Regions from separate parts of the Brevundimonas vancanneytii genome, predicted to be linked through region 1. Evidence: predicted binding sites of a transcription regulator. Region 1 holds the regulator's gene; the other holds the start of a gene.
The links. Region 1 encodes HrcA, which represses chaperone genes, less so after heat shock. Its sites were predicted from a motif close to GTTAGCANTCNNNNNNNNNGANTGCTAAC; they were not measured.
Positions count from the first base shown of each region.

Region 2: the regulator HrcA is predicted to act here: its motif matches at 1,262-1,290, upstream of groES (co-chaperone GroES).

Region 1 is NZ_LR588407.1:3,057,136-3,060,372, forward strand. It holds gene FGL25_RS15135 (dienelactone hydrolase family protein) at 1-524, shown strand, start outside; gene grpE (nucleotide exchange factor GrpE) at 659-1,285, opposite strand; gene hrcA (heat-inducible transcriptional repressor HrcA) at 1,282-2,376, opposite strand; gene FGL25_RS15150 (GNAT family N-acetyltransferase) at 2,373-2,927, opposite strand; gene rph (ribonuclease PH) at 2,972-3,237, shown strand, end outside.
Region 2 is NZ_LR588407.1:3,279,914-3,283,150, reverse strand. It holds gene FGL25_RS16250 (ion channel) at 95-562, shown strand; gene FGL25_RS16245 (hypothetical protein) at 622-1,101, opposite strand; gene groES (co-chaperone GroES) at 1,340-1,627, shown strand; gene groL (chaperonin GroEL) at 1,684-3,237, shown strand, end outside.

The sequences.
Region 1 (3,237 bases):
GCGACATGCAGGCGATCCAGCGCATCGTCGCCGCCGCCGGCTACGCCCAGGTGATGGGCGACATCGGCGCCACGCTGGACTGGATCGGCGCCCAGCCCTGGGCCAAGGCCGACAAGGTCGGGATCACCGGCTTCTGTTGGGGCGGCAAGGTGGTGTGGCAGGCCATGGCCCGCTTCCCGACGCTGGACGCCGGGGTCGCCTGGTACGGCCGCCTGTCCCCCGCCGCCACGGCCACTGACGAACAGAAGACGGCGGGCCGCCCCTGGCCCATCGACCTGGCGGGCGAGCTGAAGGCGCCGGTGCTGGGTCTCTATGGAGGCCAGGACAGCGGCATTCCCAACGACACGGTCAAGGCGATGAACGACGCCCTGAGCGCCGCAGGCCGGAGCGACAGCTCCATCATCCTCTATGACGACGCCCCGCACGGCTTCCACGCCGACTATCGCGCCTCCTATCGCGAGGCGGACGCGAAGGACGGCTGGCGGCGGCTGCTGGCGCTGTTCAATTCGAGATTGAAAAACTGACCCTTCCTTCCGCTCGCCCCGGCGGACGCCGGGGTCCAATGCTCTGGCCGCAAGCGCGGCGCGGGAAGCCAAGCAAAGAAAAACGGCCCGACGCATCTGCGCCGGGCCGTCGTCGTTTCAGCGCGCGAAGACCATCAGGCCTTGGCGTCGAAATTCCCGCCGGTCGTGTTCGGGTCCGCATAGGCGCCGCCCGCCGCGGCGCCCGAGCCCTTGGCCGCGACCACCACCATGGCCGCGCGCACGGTGCGGCCGAACAGGGCGTAGCCCGGCTGCAGCGTCTGGATGACGGCCCCGCCCGGCACGGTGTCCGAGGGCTGCTCCATCATCGCCTGATGCAGGTGCGGATCGAAGGCGTCGCCCGGCGCCGGGTCGACGCGGGTCAGGCCGTTGGCCTCGAAGGCCGACAGCAGGGACTTCTGCGTCAGCTCCAGCCCCGTGACCATGGCGGCCGCCGGACCGTCCGCATCCTTGGGCGCCGTCGCCAGACCGCGCTCCAGGGTGTCGGCCACGCTCAGCAGATCCTTGGCGAAGCGCTGGATGGCGTAGGCGCGGGCGTCGTTCTGCTGCGTCTCGGCGCGGCGCTTGACGTTCTCGGCCTCGGCCACGGCGCGCAGGGCGCGGTCCTTCCACTGGTCGCGCTCGGCGATCAGGGCGTCGACCACAGCCATGTCGCCGTCGGCGCCTTCCGCCGCAGCATCCGCCTCGGACTCCTTGATGTCCTGCTCGAGTTGATCCCGGGTCTCGTCGTTGATGTCGTTCACGTCTCTTGTCCGTCCAGAATCCGGCCCAGCACCCGGGCGGTATAGTCCACCAACGGGATGACACGGGCGTAGTTCAACCGCGCGGGTCCGATGACGCCGATGGCGCCCAGCACCCGCTGCCGGCCCGACATATAGGGCGCCGCGATCACGGCGGAACCCGAAAGCGAAAAGAGTCGCGTTTCCGCGCCGATATAGATGCGCACGCCCTGGGCCGCGCCGACGTCGTCCAGCAGGCCGATCAGCTGCTCCTTCTGCTCCAGATCGTCGAACAGGACGCGCACCCGCTCCAGATCCTCGGCCGCGCGGGCGTCCTGCAACAGATTGCCGCGCCCGCGCACGATCAGGTTGCGGTCGTGGCCTCCGCCGCCCGCGCCGCCGCTCCAGGCGGCCAGCCCGTCCTCGACCAGGCGGGCGGCGGCGGCGTCCAGATCGCGCCGCGCGGCCTCCATCTCAGCCTTCATCTCATGCCGGGCCTCGGCCAGCGGACGGCCCTTCAGCCGGGCGCTGAGAAAGTTCGACGCCTCCTGCAGGGTCGAAGGCGTGACGCCCGGCGCCAGGTTCATCAGCCGGTTCTCGACCACCCCGTCATCGGCCACCAGCACAGCCAGCGCCTGTCCGCCGCCCAGGGCCACGAACTCGACATGGCGCACCCCGGCCTCGCGCACCGGGCTGGCGACGATTCCCGCCCCGCCCGCCAGACCCGACAGTAGGGACGAGGCCGCATCCAGCGCCTCCTCGACATTGCGGCCGCCGCCCTTGGCGCCCAGAACGGCCAGCCGGGCGTCGATCTCGCGCCGCTCCTCCTGGCCGATGTCGCCGACTTCCAAGAGGCCGTCCACGAACAGCCGCAGGCCCGCATGGGTCGGCGCCCGCCCGGCCGATGTATGCGGCGAGGCCAGCAGCCCGGCCTGCGTCAACGCCTGCATGGTGTTGCGGATCGAAGCGGGCGACAGGTCCAGCCCGGCGCGCGACAGGGTGTGCGACCCCACCGGCTCGCCCGTCTCCAGATAGCTCTCGACCACCCGCCGAAAGATGTCGCGCGCCCGCGCGTCCAGCGTCGCCAGGCCCGGCGAGGGATTCAGCAGGCTCATGCCGCCATCCTCCGCGCCGCCCAGTCCGCGCGGGTCAGGCGATGGACCAGGCAGTCGTCCGTCCCGTTGAAAACGCGCCGCCCCTCCGGCCGGAAGCCCAGCCGCTGATAGAAACGATGCGCCTGCGTGTTGGAGTTGAGCGGATCGATCACCACCGCCTCGACCTGCGGCCGGGCGAAACAGGCGTCCAACGCCTGGGTCATCATCTGCGTCCCATGGCCCCGGTTCAGGGCGTCGGCCTCGCCGATCCAGATATCGAGGGCGCGCAGGTTCGGCTCGACCTCGCCCCAATAGCCGTTGGGCTCGCCCGCCGGGTCGATGTCCAGCATGGCGCCGATCGGACGGCCGTCGACCTCGGCGATGAAATAGCGGAAGACGTCGGACTGCGCAGCCAGCTCCTCGTCCCAGTCGGCGGCCTCGTGTTGGTCGGGGTCGTCGGTCAGGCAGGCGACGACATGCGGCGCCGTGTCCCAGCGCGCCAGGATCGCGGCGTCGGCGGCCACGGCCGGACGAAGACGCACGGCAGACGGGTCAGGACGGGACAGGCTCATGGTTTCAGGATAAGCACGCGCCATCCCGCTTCCAAGGAATTCCCATGCGCCCGTCCGAACGCACCCCCGAACAACTCCGCACCGTCACGCTGGAAACCGGCGTCAACCGCTACGCCGAGGGCTCGTGCCTGGTGTCCTTCGGCCACACCAAGGTGCTGGTGACGGCCTCGATCGAGGAGAAGGTGCCGGGCTGGATGCGCAACACCGGCCAGGGCTGGGTCACGGCCGAATACGGCATGCTGCCGCGCGCCACCCACACGCGCGGCCGCCGCGAAGCCGCCGCCGGCAAGCAGTCGGGCCGCACCCAGGA
Region 2 (3,237 bases), 220 kb from region 1:
CGCTCTCTCCAGATAGGCCGCCGTCGGAAGCCCGGTTCCGTGACACAAGCCGCCGATGCTAAGGTGTGATCGCGCAACACACGGCGAAACGACCATGGACATGATGCTGGAGTTGACGGTCGCCACCGCCATGGTGCTGCTGACCGTGGGAACGCACGCGATCGGACTGCTCTGCCTGGGTCGCGTGCTGGCCGCCCTGGAAGCGCGCGAAAGCCCGGCTCCGGCAGCGGTCCGCCTCAACCCCCTGTCCACGCGCGGCGCCCTCTATACGGTGACTCTGGTGCTGGGTCTTTTCGTCATCCACGGGCTGGAGATCTGGAGCTACGCCGCCCTCTTCTACCTGCTGGAAGCCGTGCCCGATCTACGCGAAGCCGTCTATTTCTCGTCCATCAGCTACGGCTCCATCGGCTACGGCGACGCCTCCATCGATCCGGAATGGAAACTGCTAGGCGCGATCGAAGGCATCAACGGCGCCATTCTTCTGGGCTGGACCGTGGCCTTCTTCGTCACGGTCATGGGACGACTGCTGCCGAGCGCCGAACGCGGCAGCGGCTTCGAATAGGCCCGCGCATGAAAAAAGGCCCGGCCATGCGGCCGAGCCTTTCCTCATCTCATCCCCGCCTACCAGCGACGGTCGTAGCGGTAGTCGCGATCACGATCGCGGTCGCGGCGGTTCTGATAGCTGCGCCATTCGCCGTGGTTCCGCCAATAGCGGCCGTCGCGGTAATAGCGTCCGTCGTTGCGCTCATAACGGCCGTTGTAATAGCCGTCGCGGCTGTTGATGCCGTGCTCGCGCTCCCAGTGGCCCTGGTTTCGATAGCAGCGGCCGCCGCGGTAGTAGCCGCAGTCGTCGTTTTTCGAGGACGAGGCCGCGCCCAGCGCGGCGCCCGCCAAGGCGCCGCCCGCGACATAGCGTCCGTCGCCTTGGCCGATCAGGGCGCCGGCGACGCCGCCGACCACGGCGCCCAGGACGGCGTCACGGCCGGTGTTGTCGCGATCGCGGTCGCGATAATGCTGGGCCGCAGCCGGGGTCGAAGCCAGCATCGTCACAACCAGAGCAGGGGCGATAGCGCCGGCGCCGATCTTGAACAGGGTCTTCATGGCGGGCTCCTTTCGAAAGCCGGTTGATCCGTTGTCCCCCTTCTAGCGGCGCCTGTCTGAACGACCTCGGCGGCGGTCGTTCATTTTCGCTTCATCTGGGCGCCGATTTCAGGCCGCATCGCCCTTGACGCCCCCCCTCCCCCTGCCTAACTCCCCGGTCGTTAGCACTCGGGGAGGGCGACTGCCAAAGTCGTGGGCTCCGAGGGCTGGAACCAACATCCTAACGGGAGTTACTCAGATGGCGTTTCGTCCGCTCGGCGATCGCGTGCTGGTCAAGCGCGTTGAAGAAGAATCCAAGACCAAGGGCGGGATCATCATCCCCGATACGGCCAAGGAAAAGCCCCAGGAAGGCGAAGTCGTCGCCGTGGGTCCCGGCGTCCGTGACGAAGACGGCAAGTTCGTCGCCCTGGAGCTGAAGGCCGGCGACCGCGTCCTGTTCGGCAAGTGGTCGGGCAGCGAAGTGAAGATCGACGGCGAAGACCTGATCATCATGAAGGAATCCGACGTCCTGGGCGTGCTGTCGTAAGACGCGCCTCGGTTTCCGGTTTCTGATTTAAAATCTTATAGATAGGAGCAGCCCGCATGGCCGCTAAAATCGTAAAGTTCAACACCGACGCCCGCGACAAGATGCTGAAGGGCGTCAACGTCCTGGCTGACGCCGTCAAGGTCACCCTGGGTCCGAAGGGCCGCAACGTCGTGATCCAGAAGTCGTTCGGCGCCCCGCGCTCGACCAAGGACGGCGTCTCGGTCGCCAAAGAGATCGAGCTGGAAGACGCCTTCGAGAACATGGGCGCCCAGATGATCCGCGAAGTCGCCTCCAAGGCGAACGACAACGCGGGCGACGGCACCACCACCGCCACCGTCCTGGCTCAGGCCATCGTGCAAGAGGGCCTGAAGGCCGTCGCCGCCGGCATGAACCCGATGGACCTGAAGCGCGGCATCGACCAGGCCGTCGCCGTGGCCCTGGACGAAGTGAAGACCATCTCCAAGCCGGTCTCGAACAACTCGGAAATCGCCCAGGTCGGCACCATCTCGGCCAACGGCGACGCTGAAATCGGCGAGCTGATCGCCCTGGCCATGGCCAAGGTCGGCAACGAAGGCGTCATCACCGTCGAAGAAGCCAAGACGGCCGAAACCACCGTCGACATCGTCGAAGGCATGCAGTTCGACCGCGGCTACCTGTCGCCCTACTTCATCACCAACCCGGACAAGATGGAGGTCGCCCTCGAAGAGCCCCTCATCCTGCTCCACGAGAAGAAGCTGACCTCGCTGCAGCCCATGCTGCCGGTGCTGGAAGCCGTGGTTCAGTCGGGCCGCCCCCTGCTGATCATCGCCGAGGACATCGAAGGCGAAGCCCTGGCCACCCTGGTGGTCAACAAGCTGCGCGGCGGCCTGCGCGTCGCCGCCGTCAAGGCTCCGGGCTTCGGCGACCGCCGCAAGGCCATGCTGGAAGACATCGCCATCCTGACGGGCGGCCAGGTCATCTCTGAAGACCTCGGCATCAAGCTGGAAACCGTCACTCTGGACATGCTGGGCAAGGCCAAGAAGGTCTCCATCACCAAGGACGACACCACCATCGTCGAAGGTTCGGGCGAGAAGGACGGCATCGAGGCTCGCGTCGGCCAGATCAAGCGTCAGATCGAGGACACCACCTCGGACTACGACCGTGAGAAGCTGCAAGAGCGTCTGGCCAAGCTGGCCGGCGGCGTCGCCGTCCTGCGCGTCGGCGGCTCGACCGAAGTCGAAGTGAAGGAAAAGAAGGACCGCGTCGACGACGCCCTGAACGCGACCCGCGCCGCTGCCGATGAAGGCATCGTCCCGGGCGGCGGCGTGGCCCTGCTGCAAGCCTCCAAGAAGCTGATCGATCTGAAGGGCGTCAACGCCGATCAGAACGCCGGCATCAACATCGTGCGCCGCGCCCTGCAGGCTCCGATCCGTCAGATCTCCGAGAACTCGGGCGTCGAAGGTTCGATCGTGGTCGGCAAGGTCATGGACTCGACCGACGCCTCGTTCGGCTTCAACGCCCAGACCGAAGAGTACGGCGACCTCGTCCAGATGGGCGTGATCGATCCGGCCAAGGTCGTCCGTTCGGCTCTGAAATCGGCCGCCTCGGTCGCCGGCATCATGATCACCACG